DNA from 4 places in the Streptomyces sp. NPDC014733 genome. Region 4 is predicted to be linked to each of the others. Evidence: riboswitches for the same ligand, from Rfam matches in the RefSeq annotation. Region 4 holds a riboswitch; each other region holds the start of a gene.
What was found. Region 4 has a riboswitch for cobalamin ahead of ACF1BH_RS14460 (prenyltransferase/squalene oxidase repeat-containing protein). Riboswitches for the same ligand answer to the same signal wherever they lie in the genome.
Positions count from the first base shown of each region.

Region 1: it holds a riboswitch for cobalamin, as region 4 does, so the genes downstream of both, cobN (cobaltochelatase subunit CobN) here and ACF1BH_RS14460 (prenyltransferase/squalene oxidase repeat-containing protein) in region 4, are expected to answer to the same signal.
Region 2: it holds a riboswitch for cobalamin, as region 4 does, so the genes downstream of both, metE (5-methyltetrahydropteroyltriglutamate--homocysteine S-methyltransferase) here and ACF1BH_RS14460 (prenyltransferase/squalene oxidase repeat-containing protein) in region 4, are expected to answer to the same signal.
Region 3: it holds a riboswitch for cobalamin, as region 4 does, so the genes downstream of both, ACF1BH_RS27000 (cobalamin biosynthesis protein) here and ACF1BH_RS14460 (prenyltransferase/squalene oxidase repeat-containing protein) in region 4, are expected to answer to the same signal.

Region 1 covers NZ_JBIBYO010000019.1:39,388-46,755, reverse strand. The annotation lists gene ACF1BH_RS28795 (precorrin-2 C(20)-methyltransferase) at 1-68, opposite strand, end outside; gene ACF1BH_RS28790 (precorrin-8X methylmutase) at 65-691, opposite strand; gene cobG (precorrin-3B synthase) at 808-2,226, opposite strand; cobalamin riboswitch at 2,641-2,768, shown strand; gene cobN (cobaltochelatase subunit CobN) at 2,805-6,413, shown strand; gene ACF1BH_RS28775 (aminoglycoside phosphotransferase) at 6,847-7,368, opposite strand, start outside.
Region 2 covers NZ_JBIBYO010000004.1:106,153-113,520, forward strand. The annotation lists gene ACF1BH_RS11865 (SAM-dependent methyltransferase) at 18-761, shown strand; gene ACF1BH_RS11870 (FMN reductase) at 958-1,581, shown strand; gene ACF1BH_RS11875 (LLM class flavin-dependent oxidoreductase) at 1,638-2,741, opposite strand; gene ACF1BH_RS11880 (VOC family protein) at 3,027-3,395, shown strand; cobalamin riboswitch at 3,684-3,830, shown strand; gene metE (5-methyltetrahydropteroyltriglutamate--homocysteine S-methyltransferase) at 4,006-6,363, shown strand; gene ACF1BH_RS11890 (cysteine desulfurase family protein) at 6,426-7,368, opposite strand, start outside.
Region 3 covers NZ_JBIBYO010000015.1:107,158-114,525, forward strand. The annotation lists gene ACF1BH_RS26990 (putative cobaltochelatase) at 1-703, opposite strand, end outside; gene ACF1BH_RS26995 (cobyric acid synthase) at 816-2,372, opposite strand; gene ACF1BH_RS27000 (cobalamin biosynthesis protein) at 2,369-3,367, opposite strand; cobalamin riboswitch at 3,494-3,647, opposite strand; gene ACF1BH_RS27005 (hypothetical protein) at 3,826-4,074, opposite strand; gene ACF1BH_RS27010 (anion permease) at 4,100-5,347, opposite strand; gene ACF1BH_RS27015 (class II aldolase/adducin family protein) at 6,006-6,707, shown strand; gene ACF1BH_RS27020 (alpha/beta hydrolase) at 6,835-7,368, shown strand, end outside.
Region 4 covers NZ_JBIBYO010000005.1:145,954-153,321, forward strand. The annotation lists gene ACF1BH_RS14445 (ABC transporter ATP-binding protein) at 1-1,499, opposite strand, end outside; gene ACF1BH_RS14450 (CbiQ family ECF transporter T component) at 1,496-2,845, opposite strand; gene ACF1BH_RS14455 (SCO2322 family protein) at 2,842-3,507, opposite strand; gene ACF1BH_RS14460 (prenyltransferase/squalene oxidase repeat-containing protein) at 3,507-4,775, opposite strand; cobalamin riboswitch at 4,942-5,083, opposite strand; gene ACF1BH_RS14465 (MBL fold metallo-hydrolase) at 5,283-6,332, opposite strand; gene ACF1BH_RS14470 (aldehyde dehydrogenase) at 6,699-7,368, shown strand, end outside.

The DNA.
Region 1 (7,368 bases), on a different contig from region 4:
GGGCCGAGCCCCACACCGTAGAGACGGCCCGGGGTGCGGGCGCCGGACTGCTGCTCGGGCACGCTCATTCCTCCTCGCTCGCCAGGGCGTTGACGGCGGCCGCGGCCATGGCGCTGCCGCCACGCCGTCCGCGCACCACCAGGTGCTCCAGGCCCGACGGATGGGCGGCCAGCGCCTCCTTGGACTCGGCGGCGCCGATGAAGCCGACGGGTATGCCGAGCACCGCGGCGGGCCGCGGCGCGCCCTCCTCGATCATCTCCAGGAGGCGGAAGAGCGCGGTCGGGGCGTTGCCGACGGCGACGACCGCACCGTCCAGCTTGTCCCGCCACAGCTCCAGCGCGGCGGCGCTGCGGGTGGTCCCCAACTCGGCGGCGAGCGCGGGCACCGACGGGTCGGCGAGGGTGCACACCACCTCGTTGCCGGCGGGCAGCCGCTTACGGGTGACGCCGCTGGCGACCATGTTGGCGTCGCACAGGACCGGCGCGCCGGCGCGCAGCGCGGCGCGTGCGCTCGCCACCACGCCGGGGGAGAAGGCGAGGTCGCGGACGAGGTCGACCATGCCGCAGGCGTGGATCATCCGGACCGCGACCCGGCTGACGTCGGCGGGCAGCCCCGCGAGGTCGGCCTCGGCGCGGATGGTGGCAAAGGACTGGCGGTAGATCGCCGCCCCGTCCTTCTCGTAGTCGAACACGGTGCCCTCGGTGTGGTGGATCGGTGGTGGGGTGGGGAAACGGGATACGGATGCGGGGTGCGGCACCAGGGGTGCGCGCCCTTGGGGCGGTGGTCCGGCGCGCGGCCCGGTGGCGGTCACGGCGCGGTGCCGGGGGCCGGCGGGCGCACCCGGTGGGCGACGGCGTCCGCGACCTGCCGCACGGTGGCGCCGGTCGCGAGCGGCTCGGGCGGCGCCCCCGGGCGGACCACGGTCACGTCGTAGCCGCCGTCGGTCGCCAGGACGTCGATCCAGGTGCCGTGCGGGTGGCCGCAGCGGCGCGCGCAGCCGGACCACTGCACCGGCAGCGCGGTGGCCCGCCCCAGGGCCGCGGCGACGGCGGACGCGTCGGCCCGTACGTCGGTCAGGGACTTGGCGCACCCGGGGCGCCCGGTGCAGGCGCCGAGCCGGTACCAGGGCGAGTCCGGGTCGGTGACCAGGCCCGCGTCCGCGCACTCCCGCAGCCGGTCCGCGGCCACCGGTGCGGTCAGCCCGGGGACGAGGACGCCGCGCCACGGGGTCAGCCGGAGCGTGCCGTCCCCTTCGGCGGCGGTACGGGCCAGGAGGCGCCACTGTGCGCCGGTCAGCCGCCCCAGCGGCGCCGGGACGCTCAGCGCACGGCGTCCGCCGGGTCCTTCGACGAGGCCGGGCGGCGGGGTGCCGGCACCCCGCCGCGGCCGGGCCGGGACCTCGCCGGACGGAACGTACGCGGCGGGGATCCCGGCGGCGCGCAGCCGCTCGCCGACGGCGCGCACGGTCGGCGCCGCGCCCCCCGGCAGATCCCGGAACCGCCAGGCGCCGCTGCCGCTCGCCTCGACCGCGTCCAGGAAGGCACGGGCGGCACCGAGCGCGGCACGGGCGGCATCGGCACCCGCGATCCGGAGGGCCGGGCCGGGACCGTCGCCGGAGCCGGACCCGTCGCCGGGGTCGCCGGTCCCGCCGAGGAGGAGGAGCGCGGACGCCTCCGGCGCCGCGGCTGCCGGGCCGCCCGGCGCCGCCGGTTCTGCGACCAAGGTCACATCGCCGCCCAGGCCCGCCACATCGCCGCGGCCGTCGTCCAGGACGAAGAGGAAGCGGCCCGAAAGCCGCGTCGTCCACTCCTGTCCGCAGAGCAGTCCGTCCAGCTCACGGGCCCAGCGCCGCACGTCGGCCGGGGTGTGGCGGTCGATTCCGGCGAGCGGTGAGGCGACGAGGTTGCGGACGCGTTCATGGCGGACGGAGGGCAGCAGACCGGCATCGGTCAGCAGCGCGGCCAGCGCGCCGCCGCAGCCGTCGCCGAGGCCGCGCAGCTCCGCGTTGCCGCGCGAGGTGAGGGAGATCCCGCCGTCCCCGAACCGCTCCGCCGCATCCCCCAACGCCCGTGCCTGACGCCCGGTCAACTCCCCTGCGGGCAGCCGGACACGGGCCAGCGCGCCGTCCGCCGCCGCGTGCAGCCGCAGCGCGCCCGGGCAGGCGTCACCGCGCTCGCGCAGCGGTGGCTGGGCCCCGGGGGGCCGGTTCGAGGGGGAGGGCGGCATGGCCGCGAGCATACCGACGCGCCACCGGGGACGACGGTGCCCCGGGCCCCGCCCCGGGCGCCCCGGCGAACCCCCGCGCCCCTGGACGGACACCCCGGAACCGCCCCTCGTACCGCCCCTGATCCGCCCTCGCCGGATCCCTGAGCCGGCCCCCGTACGGGCACCCCGTAGGGGGCCGCGCGCCCCGGACGATCCCCGCGTCGCCCCCGTACGGGCACCCCGTACGGGGTCCGGCTCAGGGGCCCGCCCCGGTCACCTCCCGGGGGCGGGCCCCGCCTGCCACGGCGCCGGTATCCGCCACGGCGCCGGTACCCACCGCGCACCTCGCCACCAAGCCCCCCTCCCCACCGCCCCGACCAGCCCTTACCATTCACTTCGGTGGGTCAGCCGGCCCGCCGACGCCGGAGACGGCGACGAGGGCTTTCCCGACCACGGGGCAGCTCTCAGGGAGGAAGCCCGGTGCGAATCCGGCGCGGTCCCGCCACTGTGAGCCCGGCAGCTGCCGGGTGAGTCAGGAACTCCCGCCGTCCAACGAACCACCCGGGGCGCGGATACCCCGAGGAAGGCTCTGCGCTCGCATGCTTCTGCTGCTGTCGACCTCCGACACCGATCTCCTCAGCGCCCGCGCCGCCGGCGGCCCCGTGCCGTTCCGGCTCGCCAACCCGGCCCGCCTCGACCTCGCCGAACTCCCCGCGCTGCTCGACGGTGTCGACCTCGTCGTGGTCCGCCTCCTCGGCGGCATCCGCGCCTGGGAGGAGGGCCTGAACCTCCTCCTCGCCGAGGACCAGCACCGCCCCGTCGTCGTCCTCTCCGGCGAACAGGCCCCCGACGCCCAGCTGATGGAGGCGTCCACCGTTCCGGTCGGCACCGCCGCCGAGGCGCACGCCTACCTCGCGCACGGCGGGCCCGAGAACCTCGGCCGCCTCGCCCGCTTCCTCTCCGACACCGTCCTGCTGACCGGCCACGGCTTCGAACCGCCGCAGCCCGCGCCGACCTGGGGCGAGCTGGAGCGGCCCGCGGCCCGTACGGACATCGACGGCCCGCTCGTCCCGGTGCTCTACTACCGCGCCCACCACATGAGCGGCAACACCGGCTTCGTCGACGCGCTCTGCACCAAGATCGAGGAGGCCGGGGGCCGCCCGCTGCCGCTCTTCGTCGCCTCGCTGCGCGCACCCGAGCCCGAGCTGATCGACGCGCTGCGCCCGGCCGACGCCATCGTCACCACCGTCCTCGCCGCGGGCGGCACCAAGCCGGCCGAGGCGTCCGCCGGCGGCGACGACGAGTCCTGGGACGCGGGCGCGCTCGCCGCCCTGGACGTGCCGATCCTCCAGGCACTCTGCCTGACGGGTAACCGCGCCGCCTGGGAGGAGAACGACGAGGGCCTCTCGCCGCTGGACGCCGCCACCCAGATCGCCGTACCCGAGTTCGACGGCCGCCTGATCACCGTCCCGTTCTCCTTCAAGGAGATCGACGAGGACGGTCTGCCGACGTACGCCGCCGACCCCGAGCGCGCCGCCCGCGTCGCCGGGATCGCCGTCCGCCACGCCCGCCTGCGCCACATCCCGGCGAAGGACAAGAAGCTGGCACTGGTCCTCTCCGCGTACCCCACCAAGCACTCCCGCATCGGCAACGCCGTCGGCCTCGACACCCCCGCCTCCGCCGTCGCCCTCCTGCGCCGCCTGCGTGAGGAGGGCTACGACTTCGGTGACGAGGACGTACCGGGTCTCGCCTCCGGTGACGGCGACGAGCTGATCTACGCCCTCATCGAGGCGGGCGGCCACGACCAGGAGTGGCTGACCGAGGAACAGCTCGCCAAGAACCCGGTCCGGATCCCCGCCGCCGACTACAAGCGCTGGTACGCCACGCTCCCCCAGGAGCTGCGCGACTCCGTCGAGCAGCACTGGGGCCCGCCGCCCGGCGAGATGTTCCTCGACCGCTCCCGCAACCCGGAGGGCGACATCGTCCTCGCCGCCCTGCGCCGCGGCAACCTGCTGATCCTCATCCAGCCGCCGCGCGGCTTCGGCGAGAACCCGATCGCGATCTACCACGACCCCGATCTGCCGCCGTCCCACCACTACCTGGCCGCCTACCGCTGGATCGCCGCCTCCGCCGACGACGGCGGCTTCGGCGCCGACGCGATGATCCACCTCGGCAAGCACGGCAACCTGGAGTGGCTGCCCGGCAAGAACGCGGGCCTCTCCGCCGCCTGCGGCCCGGACGCCGCCCTCGGCGACCTGCCGCTGATCTACCCGTTCCTCGTCAACGACCCCGGCGAGGGCACCCAGGCCAAGCGCCGCGTCCACGCCACCCTCGTCGACCACCTCGTCCCGCCGATGGCACGCGCCGACTCGTACGGCGACATCGCCCGCCTGGAACAACTCCTCGACGAATACGCGCAGATCAGCGCCATGGACCCGGCGAAGCTCCCGGCGATCCGCGCGCAGATCTGGACCCTCATCCAGGCCGCCAGGCTCGACCACGACCTCGGCCTTGAGGCCCGCCCCGACGACGACGGCTTCGACGATTTCCTGCTGCACGTCGACGGCTGGCTCTGCGAGGTCAAGGACGCCCAGATCCGTGACGGTCTGCACGTCCTGGGCGCCGCCCCGACCGGTGAGGCGCGCGTCAACCTCGTCCTCGCGATCCTCCGCGCCCGCCAGATCTGGGGCGGTACGTCCGCGCTGCCCGGGCTGCGGGAGGCGCTGGGCCTGGACGAGTCCGCCGCGACCCGCACCGCCGCCGACGACGCGGAGGAGCGCGCCCGCGCCCTCGTCCAGGCGATGGAGGCCGCCGGCTGGGCGCCGTCCGCCGTCGCCGAGGTGGCCGCCGGGCAGCCCGAACAGGTCGCCGCGATCCTCGGCTTCGCCGCCCGCGAGGTCGTCCCGCGCCTCGCCGGGACCACCACCGAGATCGACCACGCCGTCCACGCCCTGAACGGCGGCTTCGTCCCCGCGGGCCCGTCCGGCTCCCCGCTGCGCGGCCTGGTCAACGTCCTGCCGACCGGCCGCAACTTCTACTCCGTCGACCCCAAGGCCGTCCCGTCCCGCCTCGCCTGGGAGACCGGCCAGGCGCTCGCCGACTCCCTCCTGGAGCGCTACCGCGCCGACAACGGCGAGTGGCCCACCTCCGTCGGCCTCTCCCTCTGGGGCACCAGCGCCATGCGCACCTCCGGGGACGACGTCGCCGAGGCCCTCGCGCTGCTCGGCGTCCGCCCCGTCTGGGACGACGCCTCCCGCCGCGTCACCGGCCTGGAGCCCATCCCCCCGGCGGAGCTGGGCCGCCCCCGCATCGACGTCACCCTCCGCATCTCCGGCTTCTTCCGCGACGCGTTCCCGCACGTCATCGGTCTGCTCGACGATGCGGTACGGCTCGCCGCCGGGCTGGACGAGCCCGCCGCCGACAACTACATCCGCGCGCACGCCCAGGCCGACCTCGCCGCCCACGGCGACGAACGCCGCGCCACCACCCGTATCTTCGGCTCCCGACCCGGCACCTACGGCGCGGGCCTGCTCCAGCTCATCGACTCCCGCGACTGGCGCACCGACGCCGACCTCGCCGAGGTCTACACCGTCTGGGGCGGCTACGCGTACGGCCGTGGCCTGGAGGGCCGCCCGGCGCGCGACGAGATGGAAACCGCGTACAAGCGCATCGCCGTCGCCGCGAAGAACACCGACACCCGCGAACACGACATCGCCGACTCCGACGACTACTTCCAGTACCACGGCGGCATGGTCGCCACCGTGAAGGCGCTCAAGGGCACCGCCCCCGAGGCGTACATCGGCGACTCCACCCGCCCGGAGACGATCCGCACCCGCTCCCTCGTCGAGGAGACGTCCCGCGTCTTCCGCGCCCGCGTCGTCAACCCGCGCTGGATCGAGGCGATGCGCCGCCACGGCTACAAGGGCGCCTTCGAACTCGCCGCCACCGTCGACTACCTCTTCGGCTACGACGCGACCACCGGCGTCGTCGCCGACTGGATGTACGACAAGCTCGCCCAGACCTACGTCCTCGACCCCGAGAACCGCGCCTTCCTCCAAGAGGCCAACCCCTGGGCCCTCCACGGCATCGCCGAACGCCTCCTGGAGGCGGAGTCGCGAGGCATGTGGGAGAAGCCGGACGCGGAGACCCTGGCCGCGCTGCGGGAGGCGTTCCTGGAGACGGAGGGGGAGCTGGAGGGGGAGGAGTGAGCGGCGCGCCGCTGCCCTGGGTGCGCCGCTCGGCTGCCGCCCCTGCCTTCGGCTGACCGGCACCGTCATCCACTTCTTCCCCCTGAGGACTCACCATGCGGGTTTCCCGAGCGGCCACGCACCCGCCGGCCGCGCCCCGAGCTCCCCGCCGAAGGTTCGCCGCGCTGAACCGGGCGTTCGCGTCCCTGGTGATCTTCGCGGGCTTCGGCGTCACCGCCTTCGGGCTGGTAAGCGTCGCCGCGTCGCTCGGGTACGTGGGGACGCCGGGCACGTTGACGGTCCAGGGGTGCCGGGAGGTGAAGGGACGGTCCCACGGACAGAATTGCTTCGGCCCGCTGCACGCCGTGGACGGAAGGCTTCTGTAGCGGCCGCCGGCTCAGGGAGCTGCTCCGGCCGGGCCGGCGCCCGACGGGGCGCGCGGGCAGGTGCTCCCTCAGCTCTCTGCCCGCAGCCTCGCCCAAGCCGCCGCGCCGTCCCGCAGGCTCTCCGTGATCGGGTTCGGGTACTCCGTCGCGAGGGCCTGCCAGTAGCCGGAGAGGGCGGTGGCGAAGAGGTCGAGGGAGCGCCGCGGGGCGGTGGACCAGGACGGGACCTCGGCGGCCCACTGTTCGGCCTGGGCGGCGGGATGGCCGTGGTGGATGAGCCAGACGATCCAGCAGGCCGGGTCGATCCAGGCGGCGCCGCGGGTGCCGTAGGCCCAGTCGACGAGGCGGGCCGGGGCGGCGCCGTCGATCAGGACGTTGGCGGGGTTGAGGTCGGTGTGGAGCAGCGTCGGCCCGGCGAAGGCGGCGCCGTCGGCGGGGTCGTCGAGGTGGCGGGCCCAGCGGTCCACCGCGTCCTCGGTCCGTACGTCCGGGCAGCGGATGCCGCCCAGGGTGGCGAGGGCGTCGACGACGAGCGGCAGGTCGGCGGAGTCCGGGGCGTAGTCGGCGCCGCGGCCGGTGAGGTGCTCGAA
Region 2 (7,368 bases), on a different contig from region 4:
TTTGCCAAGCTGCCCCGATGGACCGTGAACAGATATCCCGGATCGCCCATGCCGAGCACCCGGTCAAGTCGCCGCTCGACGACGCCTCCGTCCACCGGCTGCTGGCGAGGGGCCTGCCGCGGGGGGACGAGCGGGTGCTCGACCTCGGGTGCGGGGGCGGGGAGTGGCTGCTGCGGGCCCTGGAGGCGCGGCCCGAGGCGTCGGCCACGGGCGTGGACCTCTCCGAGGACGCGCTGGCGCAGGCCCGGGAGGGGGCGCGGGCGCGGGGCGTCGCGGAACGGCTCGCGCTGCACCGGCAGCCGGCCGCGGAGTTCGTCTCCGCCGAACCGTTCGACCTGGTGCTGAGCGTCGGCGCGGCACACGCCTTCGGCGGACTGCTGCCCACACTGGCCGCGGCGCGCGAGCATCTCGCCCCCGGCGGCCGCGTGGTGATCGGCGACGGCTTCTGGGAGCGCACCCCGTCCCCGGAGGCCGTCGGGATGCTCGGGGACTTCGCCGACCTCGCGACCACGTTGGACCGTGTCGTCGCCGACGGCTGGACGCCCGTGGACGGCCACATCAGCACCCGCCAGGAGCTGGACGCCTACGAGTGGGCCTGCTGGGGCACGCTCGCCGCCTGGGCGCTGGACCACCCCGACGACCCCGGCAGCGCGGAGGCGCTCGCCACCGCGCACCTCCGCCGCTCCGAGTGGCTGCGCGCCTACCGGGACACCTGGGGTTTCCTCACGCTGGTCCTGCGGCGGACCCCGGACGGCCGCTGAAACCGCGGCACGCCCGGCCCGGCGGGGTGCCAACGCGCCGCCGGGCCGGTGGCCGTGGACCTGCCGGGTGCGGCGGCGAACCGTAGCCTGGGGGAAACGGCGCCGGGCGGCGCGGAGTGCGCGGCCGTCCGTGCGCGTTCCGCGTGCGCGTCGCGGGCACGGTGCGACGCCGCCCTGGACGGAGGATCGTGACGCGATGACGAATCTGGCGATCATCAGCGGGGGCCTGCGGGAGCCGTCCTCGACCCGGCTGCTCGCCGACCGGCTGGAGGCCGCGGTCCGCGCCGCGCTGGAGGACCGGGGGCAGGACGTCGACTCGTCGTTCGTGGAGCTGCGGCCGCTGGGCCGGGCGATCACGGACGCGATGCTGTCCGGTTTCCCCACCGGCCCGCTGGAGGAGGCGTTCGAGACGGTGGCGCGGGCCGACGGGGTGATCGCGGTGACGCCCGCCTTCAACGCCTCGTTCAGCGGACTCTTCAAGTCCTTCTTCGACGTGCTGCCGGAGGGGACGCTCGACGACATGCCGGTGCTCATGGCCGCCACCGGCGGTACGGAACGGCATTCGCTGGTGCTGGAGCACGCGATGCGGCCGATGTTCTCCTATCTGCACGCCGTCGTCTCACCCCGCGGTGTCTACGCCGCGACCAGCGATTTCGGCGCGGACACCGCCCAGCAGGGCACGGCGCTGCGCAACCGGGTCGAGGCCGCGGCGGCGGACTACGCCCGGCTGGTCCAGGGCTGCGGGGCGCGGGTGCGGCGCGACGAGTTCGAGGACGTCGTCCCGATGGAGCAGTTGCTGGGCGGCGGGGCGGCTTCCTGACGGACCGGCCGCCCGCGGCGCGGGGGGGGCCGGTCCGTACGTGCCGGGTGGTCTCGCTACGTGGCCTCCGGGCCGGCGCCGGGGTCCGCCTCCCGGGCCGCGACGGCCGGGTGGCGGGGTGCCGAGTCGGGTACCCCGGCCGGGCGGAGGGCCGCGAATTCCTTGCGGAGGACGGGGACGACCTCACCGCCGAGCAGATCGAGCTGTTCCAGGACGGTCTTCAGCGGCAATCCGGCGTGGTCCATCAGGAACAGCTGACGCTGGTAGTCGCCGACGGCGTCGCGGAAGCCGAGGGTCCGCTCGATGACCTGCTGCGGTGAGCCGACGGTCAGCGGCGTCTGCTCCGTGAACTCCTCCAGGGAAGGACCGTGCCCGTAGACCGGCGCGTTGTCGAAGTACGGGCGGAACTCACGGACCGCGTCCTGGGAGTTGGCGCGCAGGAACGCCTGGCCGCCGAGGCCGACGATGGCCTGGTCGGGGGCGCCGTGGCCGTGGTGGGTGAAGCGCTGCCGGTAGAGGCGGATCATCCGCTGGGTGTGGGACATGGGCCAGAAGATGTTGTTGTGGAAGAAGCCGTCGCCGTAGTACGCGGCCTGTTCCGCGATCTCCGGGGAGCGGATCGAACCGTGCCAGACGAACGGGGGAACGCCGTCCAGCGGCCGGGGCGTGGCGGTGAAGCCCTGCAGCGGACCGCGGAACTTGCCCTCCCAGTCGACCACGTCCTCCCGCCAGAGCCGGTGCAGCAGCGCGTAGTTCTCGATGGCGAGCGGGATGCCCTGGCGGATGTCCTGGCCGAACCAGGGGTAGACGGGCCCGGTGTTGCCGCGGCCCAGCATCAGGTCGACGCGGCCGTCGGCTAGGTGCTGGAGGTAGGCGAAGTCCTCGGCGATCTTCACGGGGTCGTTGGTGGTGATCAGCGTGGTGGAGGTGGACAGGACGATCCGTTCGGTGCGGGCCGCCAGATACCCGAGGAGGGTGGTGGGCGACGACGGTACGAACGGCGGATTGTGGTGCTCGCCGGTGGCGAACACGTCCAGACCGACCTCCTCGGCCTTGGCCGCGATGGCGAGCGTGGCCTTGATGCGCTCGTGCTCGCTCGGCGTACGGCCGGTGGTCGGGTCGGTCGTCACATCGCCGACGGTGAAGATGCCGAACTCCATGGTGACCGCCTCGCTCGGTTGCGTACTCAGGGTGCGGCCGCCCGCCCCGGTACTGCGGGACGACCGGCCGCCCGGTCTCCGGGACCGTCCGGACACCGGCCCTCGGCCCGGCCGGTCCCGGCCTCCGTGCCACCGGGCCCACGCCACAGCCAGGGTGTCATGCCACCCGTACGGCGGCATTCCGGGCCGGAGCGGGCGGCGAGCGCGGACCGGTCGCGGCGCCCGGGCGCGCTTTCCCGTCCGCTCCCCCGCACGGCGCGCCGTGCGGTGCGGGAGACTCGGCCCATGCTGACAGTGGGTTCCGTGGTGTTGGGGGTCTCGGACGTGCGCCGGGCCGCGGCGTTCTGGGGCGAGGCGCTGGGATACGTCCCCCGCGAGGAGATCGAGGACGACTGGGCGGTCCTCGTACCGGCCGCCGGGCACGGTGTGCAGGTGGCGCTGGGCCGGAGCGTGACGCCGGTCCAGGAGCGGCCGCGGGTCCATCTGGACCTCTACGCCGGGGACGCCGCCGACCAGGCCGCCGAGGTCGAACGGCTGGTGGGGCTGGGCGCCCGGCGGGTGGCGTGGGACCTCGCGCCGGACGACGCCGACTTCGTCGTCCTCGCCGACCCGGAGGGCAACCGCTTCTGCGTCATCGACACCGGGCGGCACTGAGCAGGACCGGCGGGCCGGTACCCGCACCGGCCCGCCCCGCCGGGAAGCCCCGGCGCACCCCGCCCCTCCCCCGCCACCGGGCACGGCACGGAGGCGCCCGCACGGGGGGGGCGGGGGCGGAGGGGCGGGAGACGCGCGGGCGGTTTCCCCGCCCTCGCGCTTTTCATGCGGGCGAGGGGCGTGTCCCACCTCACCGTCCGGAGGGCGGACGCACCGCCACCGCGGCGCCGGTCGGCCCGTAGGGTGGCCGGTGCAGCTGGTTCGCCCCGTCCGCCAGGCGGGTCGTCGTAAGAGGGAACCCGGTGGGAATCCGGGACTGCCCCGCAGCGGTGAGCGGGAACGACCGCCGTCATACGCACTGGGTCCGCAGGGCCCGGGAAGCGACGGCCAGTAGGTGTCCTCCTCCGAAGGACGTGCCCGCGAGTCCGAAGACCTGCCACCTGCCCGGGTGCGCACCCCGCGTGCCCGGACATCCCGGTGACCTCGTGGGCGGGTCGGCGTACACACACCAGGCGGAGGACCGCGCGGTCGTTTCCGTCCGGTCCGTCACCCCTTCGCGCTCCGTCCCGTCGCCGGGATCTCAGGGATTCATCTCGCGAAGGAGATCTCCGTGACCACCGAGTCCGCAGCCGCGGGAGCACGGGCCACCGTGTACGGCTACCCCCGTCAGGGGCAGAACCGGGAACTGAAGAAGGCCGTCGAGGGGTACTGGAAGGGCCGCGTCACCGCCGACGCGCTGCGCGCCACCGCCGCCGAGCTGCGTCGCACCCACTGGCAGCAGCTGGCCGACGCCGGTATCGGCACGGTCCCGACCGGCGACTTCTCGTACTACGACCATGTCCTCGACACCACCGTCATGGTGGGTGCGATCCCCGAGCGGCACCGCGAGGCCGTCGCCGCCGGCGCTTCCCCGCATTCCCCGCTCCGCCCGGACCCGGGATGCCCCCTTGACGTCTACTTCGCCATGGCGCGCGGTACGCAGGACGTCGCGCCGCTGGAGATGACCAAGTGGTTCGACACCAACTACCACTACCTGGTGCCCGAGCTGGGTCCGAACACGGTGTTCACGGCCGACTCCGGCAAGCAGGTGGGCGAGCTGACGGAGGCCCTGGCGCTGGGGCTGACGGCCCGTCCGGTGCTGGTGGGCCCGGTCACCTACCTCCTGCTGGCGAAGCCCGCCCCCGGGGTGGCCGCGGACTTCGACCCGCTGACGCTGCTGGACCGGCTGCTGCCGGTCTACGCCGAGGTCCTGGCCGATCTGCGGGCCGCCGGTGCCGGTTGGGTACAGCTGGACGAGCCTGCGCTGGTGGCGGACCGTACGCCCGCCGAACTGAACGCCGCCGCCCGCGCCTACCGTGCGCTGGGCGCCCTCACCGACCGGCCGAAGCTCCTCGTCGCCTCCTACTTCGACCGGCTCGGCGACGCGCTGCCGGTGCTGGCGAAGGCGCCGGTGGACGGGCTGGCACTGGACTTCACCGGGCCCGCCGCCGCCAACCTCGACGCGCTCGCCGCCGTCGGCGGGCTGCCCGGCAAGCGGCTGGTGGCCGGGGTCGTCGACGGCCGCAACATCTGGGTCAACGATCTGACCGCGTCGCTGACCACCCTCGGCACGCTGCTGGGGCTCGCCGACCGGGTCGACGTCGCGGCCTCCTGCTCGCTGCTGCACGTCCCCCTCGACACCACCGCCGAGCGGGACATCGACCCGCAGGTCCTGCGCTGGCTCGCCTTCGCCCGCCAGAAGGCCGCCGAGGTCGTCACCCTCGCCGAGGGCCTGGCGCGCGGCACCGGCGCGATCGCCGCCGAACTGGTCGCCAACAAGGCCGACCTGGCGTCCCGGGCGCGCTCCCCCCTCACCCGTGACCCGGTGGTCCGCGCCCGCGCCGCCGCCGTCACCGACGCGGACGCCCGCCGCTCGGAGCCGTACGCCGAGCGGGCCGCCGCCCAACGCGCCCACCTGGGACTGCCGCTGCTGCCGACGACGACCATCGGCTCGTTCCCGCAGACCACCGAGGTGCGCACCGCGCGGGCCGACCTGCGGGCCGGGCGGATCGGCACCGAAGGGTACGAGGAGCGGATCCGCACCGAGATCCGCGAGGTGCTGGCCTTCCAGGAGAAGGCCGGGCTGGACGTCCTGGTGCACGGCGAGCCCGAGCGCAACGACATGGTCCAGTACTTCGCCGAGCAGCTGACCGGCTACCTCGCCACGCGGCACGGATGGGTCCAGTCGTACGGCACCCGCTACGTCCGGCCGCCGATCCTGGCCGGCGACGTCTCCCGCCCCGGGCCGATGACGGTGCGCTGGACGACGTATGCGCAGTCCTGCACCGAGCGGCCCGTCAAGGGGATGCTGACCGGTCCGGTGACCATGCTGGCCTGGTCGTTCGTCCGCGACGACCAGCCGCTGGGCGACACCGCACGCCAGGTCGCGCTGGCGCTGCGCGACGAGGTCGGGGACCTGGAGGCAGCCGGTACGCCGGTCATCCAGGTGGACGAACCGGCGCTGCGCGAGACGCTGCCGCTGCGCGCCGCCGGCCGCGCCGGGTACCTGTCCTGGGCCACGGAGGCGTTCCGCCTCACCACCGGCGGGGTCCGTCCGGACACCCAGATCCACACGCACATGTGCTACGCCGAGTTCGGCGACATCGTGCAGGCCATCGACGATCTGGACGCCGACGTCATCAGCCTGGAGGCGGCCCGCTCCCACATGCAGGTCGCCCGCGAACTCGCCGCCCACGGCTACCCCCGCGAGGCGGGGCCGGGTGTCTACGACATCCACTCCCCGCGCGTACCGAGCGCCGAGGAGGCCGCCGCACTACTGCGGACCGGCCTCAAGGCGATCCCCGCCGAGCGCCTGTGGGTCAACCCCGACTGCGGCCTGAAGACCCGCGGCTGGGCCGAGACCCGCGCCTCCCTGGAGAACCTGGTCACCGCGGCCCGCACCGTCCGCGGTGAACTGGACGCCCTCTGACCGGGCAGGCCCGAGCGAACCCGAGGGGCCGGGACGCTTGCGGGTGTCCCGGCCCTGGTGGGTTACGGGAGGGGAGGGGGCGGGGTGCGGGCGGCCCGGGCCAGCAGGCCGGCGGCGCGCTCGATGTCGCTCCCGGTCGTGGTGCGGCCGACGCCGAGCCGCAGGGTGGCGCGGGCCTGCTCGCGGGTCAGCCCGATCGCGGTGAGGACGTGGGAGGGTTCGCCGCTGCCGGTGTTGCAGGCGGAGCCGGTGGCCGCGGCGACACCCGGTACACGGTCGAGGAGCTCGGCGGCCTCGGTGCCCGGCAGGGTGAGACTGAGGTTTCCGGGGAGTCTGCGGTGCGGATGTCCGTTGACGACGGCGCCGGGGATCGCTTCCAGGAGGCTGCGCTGCAGGCGGTCGCGCAACGCCCGGACATGGGACGGAGGCGGCAGCACACCGGCGGTGACGAGCTGGGCCGCGGCGCCGAAACCGACGAGTGCGGGGACATCCGGGGTGCCCGCCCGCAGCCCGCGTTCCTGCCCGCCACCGGTCAGCAGGCCGGTGACGCGGAGACCGTCGCGTACGTAGAGCGCTCCGCCCCCCTTGGGGCCGTGGAGTTTGTGCGCGGAAAGCGAGGCGAGATCGACGCCGAGGCCGGTGACGTCCAGCAGCTGCCAACCGGCGCTCTGGGCCGCGTCGGTGTGCAGGGCGATGCGCCGCGGTGCCGTGATTCCGGCGATGTCCGTGAGGTCCTGAAGTGTGCCGATCTCGTTGTTGGCATGCATCACCGACACCAGGACGGTGTCCCGTGTGAGAGCCGCCGCGATGTCCGCGGGGTCGACGCGGCCGTGGCGGTCGACGCCGACGCGGGTGAGCGTGTATCCGTGGTGGTCGACCAGCCGGTGGCAGGCGCCGAGGACCGCGCGGTGCTCCACCGCGGTGGTGACGACATGACCGCCGTACGGACGGGAGGCCAAGGCGGTTCCGATGATCGCGAGGTGGTCGGCCTCGGTGGCGCCGGAG
Region 3 (7,368 bases), on a different contig from region 4:
CCTCCGCCGCCCAGCGCGCCGCGAACGCCGCCGGGTCGTCGTCGAACGCCAGCCGCCGCCGGACCACCTCCACCCGGCGCTCCGGATCCCGGTCCGCGGCGACCTCCACGGTCAGCCCGAACCGGTCGAGCAACTGCGGCCGCAGCTCGCCCTCCTCCGGGTTCATCGTGCCGACCAGCAGGAACCGCGCCGCATGCCGGACCGAGACGCCCTCCCGCTCCACGTAGGACGCGCCCATCGCGGCGGCGTCCAGCAGCAGGTCGATCAGGTGGTCGTGGAGGAGGTTGACCTCGTCGACGTAGAGCAGACCGCGGTGCGCCCGGGCGAGCAGGCCCGGTTCGAAGGACTTCACACCCTCGGCCAGCGCCCGTTCGATGTCCAACGCGCCGACCAGCCGGTCCTCGGAGGCGCCCACCGGCAGCTCCACCATGCGGGCGGGCCGCCGCGCGCCCCCGTCCGCACCGTGCGGGCCGTCCGGGCACCCGGGGTCCGGCGCGGCCGGGTCGCAGCTGAACCGGCAGCCGCCGACGACCGCCACCTCGGGCAGCAGATCGGCCAGCGCCCGGACCGCGGTGCTCTTGGCGGTGCCCTTCTCGCCGCGGACGAGGACGCCGCCCACCGCCGGGCTGACGGCGTTCAGCAGCAGCGCCAGCCGCAGGTCGTCCATTCCGACGACGGCGGTGAACGGGTAGCGGGCGCTCATGTCGCGATCACTCCTTCGTAACGACCCAGGTCATCAAGGTTGCGGCCGGCGCCGGCCGGCCGGTGGGCGCCGCCGGGCACCCGTGCGGGGCGGGCCGCGGGCCCGCGCGTGCTCACGGCGCCCCCGGCGGGACGAACGGCAGCCCCGGCGGGACGCCCTTCTCGATCAGCCGCAGCAGCGCCCCGGTGTCGGCGTGCTCCTCGATCAGATCGCCGAGCCGGTCCAACTGCTCCTCGCGCAGCGCGCCGAAGCTGGTGTCCGGCGCGGGGACGAACGCGCGCCCCGCCTCGGCCGCCACCCGCGTGAGGAACGCCCGCCGGAACGCATCGCTCTCCAGCGAACCGTGCCAGTGCGTCCCCCACACCGCGCCCGACCGGCAGCCGTCCAGCGGCCGCCCGCCGTCGTCGGTGAAGAACGGCTCCCCGCCGAGGGTCTCGGCCACGCCGTGGTGGATCTCGTACCCCTCGGCGGCCGCGCCCAGCGCCGTACCGACCGGCCGGGCCAGCGTCTTCTCCTGCGCGAACCGCACCCGTACGGGCAGCAGCCCCAGGCCAGGCACGGTGCCCGCCCGGGACTCCACCTCGTCGTCGATCACCTCGCCGAGCATCTGGTAGCCGCCGCAGATGCCCAGCACCGGACGGCCCTCGGCGGCGCGCCGGGCGATCGCGTCCGCCAGCCCCCGCTCGCGCAGCCAGGCCAGCGCCCGCACCGTGCCGCGGGTGCCCGGCAGCACCACCAGGTCCGCGTCGGCCAGCTCCTCGGCGCGGTCCACGAACCGCACCACCACGCCCGGTTCGGCGGCCAGCGCGTCCACGTCCGTGAAGTTCGACATCAGCGGCACCGCCGCGACCGCCACCCGCAGCACATCGGCGCCGTGCGGCGGCGCCACCACGCTCTCGCGGACCGCGCCGCGCAGCGACACCCGCAGCCCGTCCTCCTCGTCGATGCCCAGCCCGTGCGCGAACGGCAGCACGCCCAGCGACGGACGCCCCGTCAGGTCCCGCAGCATGTCGAGGCCCGGCTCCAGCAGCGTCACATCGCCGCGGAACTTGTTGACGAGATACCCGGCGACCAGCGCCTGGTCCTCCTCGGACAGCAGCGCCGTCGTCCCGAAGAACGAGGCGAACACCCCGCCGCGGTCGATGTCGCCGACCACCACCACCGGCAGCCGCCCGGCGCGTGCGATGCCCATGTTGACGATGTCGGTGCGCCGCAGATTGATCTCCGCCGGGGAGCCCGCGCCCTCGCAGATCACCACGTCGTGGGTGCGCCGCAACTCGGCCAGGCAGTCGGTGACGGTCGCCAGCAGCTCCGCGCGTCCACCGGGCCGCGCGCCGCTGCCGGGGCGCCCGAAGTACCCCTGCGCGCTCATCTCGCCGACCGGTTTGCCGAGCAGCACCACCTGGCTGCTGCGGTCCCCGCCCGGCTTGAGCAGCACCGGGTTCATCAGCGCCGACGGCTCCACCCGGGCGGCCGCCGCCTGCATCGCCTGCGCCCGGCCGATCTCCGCGCCGTCCCGCGTCACGAACGAGTTCAGCGACATGTTCTGCGCCTTGAACGGGGCGACGTCCACGCCCTGCCGCACCAGCCAGCGGCAGATCCCCGCGGTCACCACGCTCTTGCCCGCGTCGGAGGTGGTCCCCGCGATCAGCAACCCGCCGCCGGTCATCCGCTCCTGCCCTTCCGCCGGGCGAGGGCCGGACGCGCCGCGCCCGCCAGCAGCCGCCCGGCCACCGTCACCGTCAACGCCAGCGCGCTCACCCGGCGCGAGAGCCGCACCGCCCGCGCGATGTCCTCGGTCGCGACGGGACGGCCCCCGCCGTTCAGCCGCGGCCGGTGCTCGACCCGTCCGCCGTACGCCAGCGTCCCGCCGAGCCGTACGCCGAGCGCACCCGCGAACGACGCCTCCACCGGGCCCGCGTTGGGGCTCGGATGGGCCCCGCCGTCGCGGCGCCAGGCCCGTGCGGCGCCGCGCCGGTCGGGGGCGGCGAGCACGGTGAGCGCGGCGGTCAGCCGTGAGCCGGGCCACCCGGCGACGTCGTCCAGCCGCGCCGAGGCCCAGCCGAACCGGCGGTGGCGGGGCGACTTGTGACCCACCATCGCGTCCAGGGTGTTCACCGCCCGGAACGCCACCAGGCCCGGGACGCCGCCGACGGCGCCCCACACCAGCGCGCCCACCACCGCGTCCGAGGTGTTCTCCGCGACGGACTCGACGACCGCCCGCGCCATCTGCGGCCCGTCCAGCGCCTGCGGATCGCGGCCGCACAGATGCGGCAGCCGCCGCCGTGCCCGGTCGAGGTCCCCGGCGGCCAGCGCGTCGCCGACGGCCCGCGCCTCCCGGCCCAGCGAGGTGCCGCCCAGCACCGACCAGACGGTGGCGGCGGTCAGCGCGGTGGTGGCGGCGGTCCGGGCGGGGGAGGGGACGGGCGCCGCGCCGCGTACCGCGCGCGTCAGCAGCGCGGCGCCGGCGGTCGCGCCGCCCGCGCAGAGCAGGGTGTGGAGGGCGCCACGGCCGCGGTGGTCGCGCCAGAGCCGGGCCTCGACGGCTGCCGCACCGCGCCCGAAGGCGGCCACCGGGTGGCCGCGCCGCGGGTCGGCGGCGAGCAGATCGCCGAGAAAGCCCAGGGCCGCACCGCACGCGTAGGTGGCGTGTTCGGCACGCATCGGATCAGACCGCCGTCACGCCTCGACGGAACTCCGACGGCACACGGAAGGATCTGCACGGGCGGCCAGGCATGGCGGTATGTCCTCACTCAGGGTCCGCGCCCTGGTTCGACGTGACGGCGACAGGAGTCTCCTGGCTCCCCGGATCGGCGCTTCCCCCGGCCTTCCGGCCCTGGCGCGCGCCCGTCGGGCGTGCACGAGGCGGACCGTGACCTTCGTCGGAGGAACGCTCCCCGGTGACAGTGGCGGGACCGCGCCGGATTCACACCGGACTTCCTCTGCTGTCGCCGATTGGCGTGGGAAGTCCACCATGCCCCGCCAACCCCGTCAACTCGCCCGTGACCTGCGACGCCGTGGTACCGCGGGGCTTGTGGCGGAGGCCACAGACCCCGTACGACGCACGGCGCCCGGCCACCGCGGGTTGCGGTGACCGGGCGCCGTGCGGGCCGCCGGACGGATCAGGCGGCGACGATCAGATAGATGCCGTACGCCACCGCGGCCGCGCAGACCGCGTAGGCGGCGAGGCCACCGATCCGCGCGCCGGTGCCCGGGGCGTCGGTGCCCGCGGCACCCGCCGTGGCGGCCGCGCCCTCGGTCCGGGTGCGGGCCGTGCCGACGATGCCGACCGTGAACAGGCCCACGATCCCGACCGTCACCACCAGGGTGACGCCGAAGACCTGGCCGAGAGCTGCCCAGTCGATGCTCATGCTGTGGTTCCTCAGGTTCGGGCGGTCAGCCGGCGGCTGTCGCGGTCGTGGCGCGCGGGGCGCTCGCGGCGGGGGCGGCCTCCTCGCCCTCGATGGGCGTGAGCGACCCGGCCGGGGGAGGGGTGACCGTCTGGAGGGCCGCGGTGACCACACCGGGCGGCTCCGTGACCTCGGACGCGTTGACGTTGGTGTGGTCGATGGGCTTGCGGCGGGACGCGGCCCAGATGGCGCCGCAGATGCCGAGCGCGAGGATCGCGACGGCGGTCACGCCCCAGTCGCCCTGGTCGGCCAGGAGCGCGGCACCGGCGGAGACCAGGCCCGCGGCCGGCAGCGTCAGGCACCAGGCCACGACCATCCGCACCGCCGTCGACCAGCGCACCACACCGCCCTTGCGGCCCAGACCCGAACCCATCACCGAGCCCGAGCAGACCTGGGTGGTGGAGAGCGCGAAGCCGAGGTGGGAGGAGGCCAGGATGGTGGCCGCGGCGCCGGTCTGGGCGGCGAAGCCCTGCGGCGGCTGGATGTCGGTGATGCCCTTGCCCATCGTGCGGATGATCCGCCAGCCGCCCAGGTAGGTGCCGAGGGCGATGGCCATACCGGCCGACGCGATGACCCACAGCGGCGGGTCGGCGTGCGGGGCGACCACACCGCCGGTGATCAGCGCGAGCGTGATCACACCCATCGTCTTCTGGGCGTCGTTCGTGCCGTGCGCCAGCGAGACCAGCGCCGCCGAGGCGATCTGCCCGGCGCGGTAGCCCTTGGCGGTCTCCTGCTCGTCGCGGCCCCGGGCCAGCCGGTACGTCAGCCGGGTCGCGGCCATCGACGCGATACCGGCGACCACCGGGGCGGCCACGGCCGGGATGAGGACCTTCATCACGACGGCGCCGCCGTGCACACCGTTGGTGCCCACGGACACCAGCGTGGCGCCGATCAGACCACCGAACAGGGCGTGGGAGGAGCTGGAGGGGAGGCCGGCGAGCCAGGTGAGGAGGTTCCAGACGATCGCGCCGACCAGACCGGCGAAGATCACTTCAGGTCTGATGCCGGCGCTTTCGTCGATGATCCCGCCGGAGATGGTCTTGGCGACCTCCACGGACAGGAACGCGCCGACGAGGTTGAGGACCGCCGACATCGCCACCGCGATCTTGGGCTGCAGCGCGCCGGTGGAGATGGTGGTGGCCATGGCGTTGGCCGTGTCGTGGAAGCCGTTCGTAAAGTCGAACACCAAGGCCGTGACGATCACGATCCCGATGAGAAGCGTGATGTGTTCCATTCACCCAGGCAATCAGTTCGATGGTCAGTGACGCCGGAAACGTACGAAGGGTGGGTGAACGGGAGGTGAACGTGGCCGGGCCCGGCAATGACACCACCGCAGTGTTCGGGAGGAGGTATCTCACACGTCACTTCCACACCATCCGTATGTGGCGCGAATGTGCTGCCGCACGGCCCGAATCCGGCTTGATCCCCGGCGCGTGCACGGCATCCGAACGACCCCGTCGCAGTGCGTCACCCCGCTGGTGAACGGCGTGCCCGCACCCCGCGCCCGCCCGGACCCGGTGCGATCCCCCGGCTCCCGCCCGACCCGCGCACCTGGCCGGAACACCCGGCCCCGCGCCTGCCTCCGTGGGCACCCCGTTGTTCGAGCGCGGCGCACGCCGCGGCGCTCCCCGAGCTTCCGTACGCCCGACCCGCACCACGCCGGCCCACCGCGGGAACCGGCTCCCCGGAACGGTCGCGCCGACCGGCCCGTACGGTGGCGCCCCCCCGCTGACGAACCCCCGGAGCGCCCGCACCTCCCCGGCCCGGCCCGTACGGTGACGGACCCGCGCCCGGACCGACCGGCCTCCGGGACGGCCGCCCGCCCCCGGCCCGGCCCGTACGGTGACGGCATCCCGCCCGCTCGCCCGTCCACGCACCCGGAGGAAGAAACCGTGCCCCGTACCGGCGCTCCCGCCCCGCACCCGGACCGGCCCGGCGCCGACGCGCTCGCCGCCGCCTGGGCGGACATCGTCGCCACCGCCCGCCGCACCGTCGCCGACGGCCTCGTCGTCGGCACCTCCGGCAACGTCTCGGCCCGCGTCGGCGACACCGTTCTCGTCACCCCCAGCGGCGTCCCCTACGACCGCCTCGGCCCCGGCGACCTCACCGCCGTCGACCTCGACGGCCGGCAGTGCGCGGGCACCCTCCCGCCCACCAGCGAACTCCCCCTGCACCTCGCCGTCTACCGCGCCACCGACGCCACCGCGCTCGTCCACACCCACGCCCCGCACGCCACCGCCGTCTCCGTCCTCGTCGACGAACTCCCGCCGGTCCACTACATGACCGCCGCCCTCGGCGGGCCCGTCCGCGTCGCCCCCTACGCCCCCTACGGCAGCGACGAACTGGCCGCCCACGCCCTCACGGCGCTGCGTGACCGCACCGCCTGCCTCCTCGCCCACCACGGCACGCTCGCCCACGGCGCCACCCTCGGCCAGGCGCTGGACCGCACCGCCCAACTGGAGTGGATGTGCCGGGTCTGGCTCCTCGCCTCCTCCGTCCCCGGCCGTACTCCCTCCCTCCTGACCGCCACCGACCTCGCCGAGACCGCCACCCGCCTCCGCGGTTACGGCCGCCACCCGGAGGACACCCCGTAGACCGGACCGGACCGGACCGGGCCCCGCCGCCGCGGACCGGGCCCCGGACGGCCGCCCGGACAGCGGTCGCGTCACCCGCTCGCCCCGCCCGCTGGCCGCCCCCGGCACCCCGCCCCACACTGAAGAGGTGCGCCTGGCTACTGCGGCGGCTGCGGCCGTCACCACCGTGATCGGTGCCGGGGCGGCCGCGGTGGCCGCCGGCCGGTACGCCGGGGGCGTCGCCCTCCGGCCCTCCCCCCAGGTGCCGTTCCCCGGGGACGCACGCCTGACCGTCCACGCCACCGGCGACGACACGGTCACCCTCACCCGCAGCCTGGCGTCGCTGCGCCCCGGCACCTACGGACTCTCCGGCCCCGGCTGCCATGCGATCGTCGGCCCGGTGGTTGAGCACGCCCCGCACCCCGCCGACACCGTCGTCCGCCGCCTGGAGCGGATCACCCACGGCACCCTCCCGCCCGGCACCCGGGTGCGCATCACCCCGCAGGTGTACGCCGGAAACCCTCGCGACGCCTTCGGCCTGACCTGCGCCGACGTCGACATCCCCGGCGAACTCGGGCCGCTGCCCGCGTGGTTCCTGCCGGGCGTCCGCGACACCTGGGTGATCACCGTGCACGGCATCGGCACCACCCGTGAACACCCGATGGTCGTCATGCCGTTCCTC
Region 4 (7,368 bases):
GCCAGCTCCCGCAACACCTCGATCAGCCGCGCCTTGGCCGCGTAGTCCAGGCCGCGGGTCGGCTCGTCGAGCAGCAGCAGCGGCGGTCGCGCGGTCAGCACCACGGCCAGCGCCAGCGTCAGCCGCTGGCCCTCGGACAGATCCCGCGGATGCGTCGCGTCCGAGACGCCCGGCAGCAGCCGCGCGACCAACGTGCGGCAGGTGCCCGCCGCGGCGTCCGCGTCCCGGTCGGCGGCGGCGCACTCGGCGGCGACGGTGTCCGCGTACAGCAGGTCCTGCGGCTCCTGCGGTACCAGCCCGACGTGCCGGACCAGCGTGCCGGGCGCGGTGCGGTGCGGCACGGCGCCGCCGACGGCGACCGTGCCGGACGCCGGTGCGTGCAGCCCGACCAGGGAGCCCAGCAGCGTCGACTTCCCGGCGCCGTTACGGCCCATCAGCGCCACCGTCTCCCCGGCGCCGACGGTCAGATCGACCGCGTGCAGCGCCTCGATCCGGCCGCGGCGGACGGCCAGCCGCCGCACCTCGGCGAGCGGCGCCCCGGGCGCGGCACCGTCCGGCGCACGGTCGGCGCCGCCACGCCGCCGCAGCAGTCCGGCCCGCTTCGGACGGCGGGTACGGGCCGGCGGAGCGGGCACCCCGCCCTCGGCCGGCGGCTCCGGGACCGCCGGCCGGTGCGGCTCGGTCCCCGCCAGCCGGGCGCGCAGCCCGGGGGCGCGGCGGCGGGCGTCGCGTACCGACAGCGGCAGCGGGGACCAGCCGGCCAGCGCCCCGAGCTCGACGACCGGCGGCCGGACCGGGGAGTGCGCCATCATCGCGGCGGGCGGGCCCTGCCGCGGCGCGGCGCCCGGCCCCGGCATCAGGATGACCTGGTCCGCGTACTGCACCACCCGCTCCAGACGGTGTTCGGCCAGCAGCACCGTCGTCCCCAGGTCGTGGACGAGGCGCTGGAGCACGGCGAGGACCTCCTCGGCGGCGGCCGGGTCCAGCGCGGACGTCGGCTCGTCGAGGACCAGCACCTTGGGGTGGGCGGTCAGCACCGACCCGATGGCCACCCGCTGCTGCTGCCCGCCGGAGAGCGTGGTCAGCGCGCGGTCCCGCAGCCCGGCCAGCCCCAGCAGGTCCAGCGTCTCCTCGACCCGGCGCCGCATCACGTCCGGCGCGAGCCCCAGCGACTCCATGCCGTACGCCAGCTCGTCCTCGACGGTGTCGGTGACGAACCGGTCCAGCGGGTCCTGCCCGACCGTGCCGACGACGTCGGCCAGTTCGCGCGGGGCGTGGGTACGGGTGTCCCGCCCGGCGACGGTGACGCGGCCGCGGAGCGTGCCGCCGGTGAAGTGCGGCACCAGCCCGCACACCGCGTTCAGCAGTGTCGACTTACCGACGCCGGAGGGGCCGACGAGGAGACACAGCTCCCCTTCGGCGACGGTCAGGTCGACCCCCTGCACGGCGGGCGCGGACGCCTCGCGGTAGGTGACCGAGACCTGCTCGAACCGGATCACTGGGCGTGCTCCTTCGTGGGGCGGTTGGAGGAGAGGGGACAGGGCGTGTGGGCGGGCCGCTCCCGGCGGGCGGGCGCCCGGCCGACGAGCCGCTCCCGGCCGGTGCCCGGCCCCGTACCGGAGGCCCGCCCGGGAGACTCCTGGCCGGCGGGCCGCTCCCCGGCGGGCCCTTCCCCGCCGGCGGTCCGTGCCCGCCCGGCGGCCCGGTCCCGGCCCCCGCCGTCCGGCCCCGCCCCGGGACCGCCGTCCGCCTCCCGTCCGGTCACGTCCGCCGGACGCGGCGCCACCCACGCGGGCAGCAGCCCGACGAGGACGGAGAGCGCCGGCCACAGCGGCAGCCGCGGCGCGGTCAGCGGCACCGCCGACGGGTGCAGCGCCTCGGGCGCGTAGCCGCCCGCCGCGATCAGCAGCGCCGCCACCGCCACGCCCGAACCCGCCACCAGCCAGGCCCGCACGCCCCACCGCTCGGGCCGGTAGCGGGTCCGCACCGAGCGGCGGCCGCCCAGCCACAGCCCCGCCAGCGCCGCCACCAGCCCGGCGATCAGCAGCGGCAGCCCCAGGCCCGCACCCGCCTGCGCCAGCAGGCCGTACGTCCCGGCGCACACGCCCAGCAGCCCGCCGAGCGTCAGCGCCGCCGTGATCCGCCGCACCGCGTGCGGCACCTCGGCCCGGCGGCCGTACCCCCGCGCGTCCATCGCCCCGGCCAGCGCCACCGAACGCTCCAACGCGCCCTCCAGCACCGGCAGCCCCACCTGGAGCAGCGCGGCGAACCCGCGGTCCGGGCGGCCGCGCAGCCGCCGCGCCGCCCGCAGCCGCCGCACGTCGGTGACCAGATGCGGGGCGAACGTCATCGCCACCACCACCGCCACGCCCGCCTCGTACAGCGCCCCCGGCAGCGACTTCAGCAGCCGCGCCGGGCTCGCCAGGGCGTTCGCGGCGCCCACACAGATCAGCAGGGTGGCCAGCTTCAGCCCGTCGTAGAGGGCGAAGACCATGCCCTCGGCGGTGACCCGGCCGCCGACCCGGACGCCCTGTGCCCAGTCGGGCAGCGGCAGCTCCGGCAGCGTCACCAGGGTGTGCGTCCCCGGGATCGGCGACCCCAGCAGGAACGCGAAGACCAGCCGGATGCCCAGCACCAGCAGCCCCAGCTTCACGAACGCGCCGTACGACCGGGCCCACGGCGCATCCGTCCGGCGCGCCGCCACGACATACCCGGCCACCGCGATCAGCAGCCCCAGCAGCAGCGGATTGGTCGTCCGCGACGCCGCCGCGGCCAGCCCCAGCGCCCACAGCCACCAGGCGCCCGCGTGCAGCGCCGTGCTCCGGGTGGCCTGCGGCGCCCTCATCCGCGCCGGCGACGGGTCTGCCACACCGCCGCCGCACCCAGCACCACGACCGCCGCGCCGCCACCGATCAGCCCGGCCGACGGCCCGCCGTCGCCGTCCGCCCCGGCCGCCGGCGCACCCGACGCCTCCGGCGCGGACTTCCCCCCACCGCTCACCTGCTCCGCGCACCCCGCCTTCGGATACCCGGCGACGCCGCACAGCAGCCCCTGCGCGTCGTACCGCAGCGGCTTCGCCACCGCGGCCAGCGCCTCACCGGCCGACGCGTCCTCGGGCACCCGCGCACACGCGGTCCGCTCCTTCGGCGGCCGCTCACCCTCCGGCGCGTCCGCCGCCGACCCGAAGTCGACGACGACACCGACCCGCTTCGTCCCGGAGTGCCGCGGCGTCCCGGAACACAGCTTCCCGAAATCGGCCGCGGCCCGCGGCCGGGCCACCGCGGACGACTCCGCGCTGACCGTGAACCGGAAACCGGCCACCGCGCCGTCCGCGGGCCGCAGCGTCGCCGGACCCTGCGTCGCGTACGCCCAGGTGCCGTCCGCGCCGTCCCAGAACGACCAGTACCGGTACGCCTGCCCCTGGGCCTGCGCCGGGCCCGCGCCCAGCGCCGATATGGCTCCGGCCAGCGCCAGCGCCAGCACACCGGCCCACCGCGCACGCCGCATCACTGCCCGCGCTTCCGGCGGCCGCTCATGAGGAACCCGATGCCCGCACCCGCGGCGAGCCCCACCGGCACCAGCCACCATGCGCTGATCGACCCGGTGCCCTTCTCCTTCGGCACCGCCTTCTCGCCGGCCTGCGACGGCTTCGGGCCGGTCGCGTTCAACGCCGCCACCAGGTCCGTACCGCCGAAGTCCCGCGGGTCGGTGCCCGTGGCGTGCGCGGCGAGGACCAGCTGCGCATACGCCGCCGGACCGGCCGGCTTCGCCCACGCCGGGCCGTTCTTCTCCAGCCACGCCAGCGGCTTCCGCGCCGCCGCGCCGTGCCCGCCGGCGGCCAGCGCCACCACCGCGTCCGCGGTGTTCCCGACGTCCGGCTGCGGCTTCGCGCCCGGCATCGCCGACATCAGGTGCTGCCCGTGGGCGTCCATCTCCCTCACCAGGTACGCGCTCGCCCCGGACGCGGCGGACCGCAGCGCGGCAGGGTCCGCCCCGGACGGCTCCTTCTTCCCGTCGCCGCACTCCGGCGCGGCCACCGGGGTGTCCGCGTCCTTGCCCGCCGCCGGGACGACGAAGCCCTTGCCGAGCGCACCGGTCGCCGCGGCGGCCGAGGCGTCCGCGTTGGCCGCCGCGCCCTTGAGCTGGAAGGTGAACGCACCCCGCTCGGCGGGCTTCACCGCGCACCCGAGCCGGAACGTCAGCAGCCCCTCGTACGGCGTGTGCCCCTTCGGCGACGTCACCTTCGCCGGGTCCTGGCCCGCCGCGGTGAGCGCGCCGATGACCACCGCGGTGGAGTTGGCGTCGCTCGCCGACCCGGGCAGCGACGGCCAGCCGCCGTCGTCGTTCTGCACCGACTTCAGCCAGTGCACCGCCTTCTCCACGGTCGCGCCGTGCCCGCCGAGCGCCGCCAGCGCCTGGACCGCCGCACCCGTCTGGTTGGTGTCCCGCATCGTCGAGGCGCCGCACGCCTTCGCGGTGTCGGCGCGGTACGCGGTGAACGCGCCGTCGGCGCACTGCTGGCCGGTCAGCCAGTCCACGGCCGCCGCGGCGGGCTCGACCCGCACGGTGTGCTGGGCGAGCAGCGCCAGCGACTGCCGCCACACGCCGTCGTACTGCGGATCGCCGGAGCCGTACAGGCCCGCGGGCAACTTGGGGGAGGGCGTCGGAGCGGCGAACGCGGTGGGCGCGGTCGCCGCGACGGGTACGAGCGCCGCGGCGCACACCACGGCGGCGCGGCGCAGCAGCGCGGCGCGGGAAGGGGCCAGGGGGGCCATCGTCGGTGCCTCTCAGTCGGTTCGCTCGGGGCGTCGCGGGGTGGGTGGCCACGCTCGGCCGTCCACCTCGCGACGGCCGGGGCCGTACACGAGGGCACCGGGCTCAGCTCCGTATACCTCGACGGTGCCGCCACCGGCGGGCCGCCGCACGCGGCCCGCCGGTGGCGGGAGCCTGTCGCGCCCCCTCGGGTGTTCCGGCTCGGACGGGGCGCGCGCACGGCGCACGTCCGCCCTGACGGTTGCGGGTCAGCGCCGGATTTTCACCGGCTTCCCCCGATCAGGCACGCATGGAGTTGTCCGCACATTTTAGCGGTCACCCGACCGGACCCACCGGGGACGGGGGTGCCGGCCACGGCCTCACGAGGGGCCGCGGGGTGCGGCGGGCACCGTCGTGGGGCGGCCGCGCGGGCCCGGCGCCACACGGCGAGACGGCCGTCCCGGGCACGCCGCCACCGGGGCACGCCGGCGGGCCCGGCCCCCGTCGGACGCCCCGCCGTGTCGTACGCCTCACACCGCCCGGTACGTCACCGGATCCGACCCGGGCACCGCCGCCGCCCGGCCCAGCACCGTCAGCCGCCGCAGATGCGCCTCGGCCTCCGCCACCGCGATGTTCCGCGAGGCGTACGGGATCCGCTCCCACGGCCGGTTCCACTCCATCGCCACCGTCAGCTGCCACAGCGTCAACGGCTCCGCCAGCAGCCGCACCAGCCCGCCGAGCCGCGCCTCGTGGTGCGCCAGCAGCGCCCGGGCCCGCCCCGCCGCATCGGTGAACGGATGCTGATGCGCGGGCAGCACCTCCGCCGGGGCGAGCCGCGCCACCCGCTCCAGCGACGCGAGGTAGTCGCCCAGCGGATCGGTCGGCGCCTCGCCCGGACTCTCGTACACCCCGATGTGCGGGCTGATCCCCGGCAGCAGATGATCACCGGAGAACAGCCGCCCGAACCCGGCGCCCGGACCGTCCCCGCGCGCCCCCGGAGCCCGCCCCGGATGCGCCTCCTCCAGATGCAGGCAGACATGCCCGGGCGTGTGCCCCGGCGTCCAGACGGCACGCAACCGGCGGCCGGGCAGCTCCAGCAGCTCCCCCGGGGCGAGGTGCCGGTCCGGCACCGCCGCCCGCCGGCCGGGCAACTCCCCGCCGCGTGCCGACCGCAACGGCGCGAGGTGCTCCTCCGGCGCCCCGGCGGCGGCCAGCTTCGCCAGCAGCTGCGCCCGCCAGGCGGCGGGCCGCGCCTCCCGGGTGCGCCGGACGATGTCGGCGTCCGCCTCGTGCATCGCGATCCAGGCACCGGACGCCTCCCGCACCGCGCCGGACAACCCGTGGTGGTCGGGGTGGTGGTGGGTGAGCAGCACCCCGTGGATGTCGGCGACGGCGAAGCCGCAGGCGGTGATCCCGGCGGTCAGCGCGGACCAGGAGGCGGGGTCGTCCCAGCCGGTGTCGATGAGCACCGGCCCGCGGTCGGTCTCCAGGAGGTGGACGAGGGTGTGGCCGAGCGGATTGCCGGGCAGCGGCACGGAGATGCTCCACACCCCGCCCCGGTGGTCGGTCACCTGCGTCATCCCGGTCCCCTCCCGGTGTGCCCGCCCGTCGGTTCACGTCCGCACGCACGCACCGGCCTCGCCGCGAACCGATGCGCGACGGCACTATAACGAGAACGCGTTCTCATGTACCGGTGGCCGCGGTGGTGACATCGGCACGGGCCCCGCCGCCGGTTCCCGGAGCCCTGTGGACTCCTGCTCCGGCAGGTGGTATCAGTTCAACGACCCATAACTGACGCGCCGTCAGAACCGCTGGGTGCCGCCCCGCCCGACCCGGCGGGCGGCCCGCGACGGCGCCGGACACGCATGACGCGCAGGCAGTTGACGGAAGCTACCGCCCCGCTCCCGGACACCGGACGGGGCGGCCGACCGCGGGAGGCGGCAGCCATGAGCGACCTCGTCGAACACGGCAAGCTCTACATAGGCGGTGCACTCGTCGACCCCGCCGGACCCGACACCCTCGACGTGATCTCCCCGCACACCGAACAGCTCATCGGCCGCGTCCCGCACGCCACCCGCACCGACGTCGACCGCGCCGTCACCGCCGCCCGCACCTCCTTCGACTCCGGCGTCTGGGCCGATGCCCCGCTCGACGAACGGATCGCGGTGATCACCCGCATCAAGGACGCCTTCGCCGTCCGCAGCGAGGAGATCGCCAAGGTCATCAGCGCCGAGAACGGCACCCCCTACACCTCCGGCGTGATGGTCCAGGCGCTCGCCGCGATGCTGGTCTGGGACGCCGCGCTGACCGTCGCCCGCGACTTCCCGTTCGAGGAACGCCGCGCCGGCATCCTCGGCCCGCTGCTCATCCGCCGCGAACCCGCCGGAGTCGTCGCCGCGGTCGTCCCCTGGAACGTCCCGCAGTTCACCGCCGCCGCCAAACTCGCCCCGGCGCTCCTCGCCGGCTGCTCCGTCGTCCTCAAGGTCTCGCCGGAGACCCCGCTCGACGCGTATCTCCTCGCCGACATCGCGACGGAGGCGGGCCTGCCGCCGGGCGTTCTGTCGATCCTCCCCGCCGACCGCGAGGTCAGCGAATACCTCGTCGCTCACCCCGGCG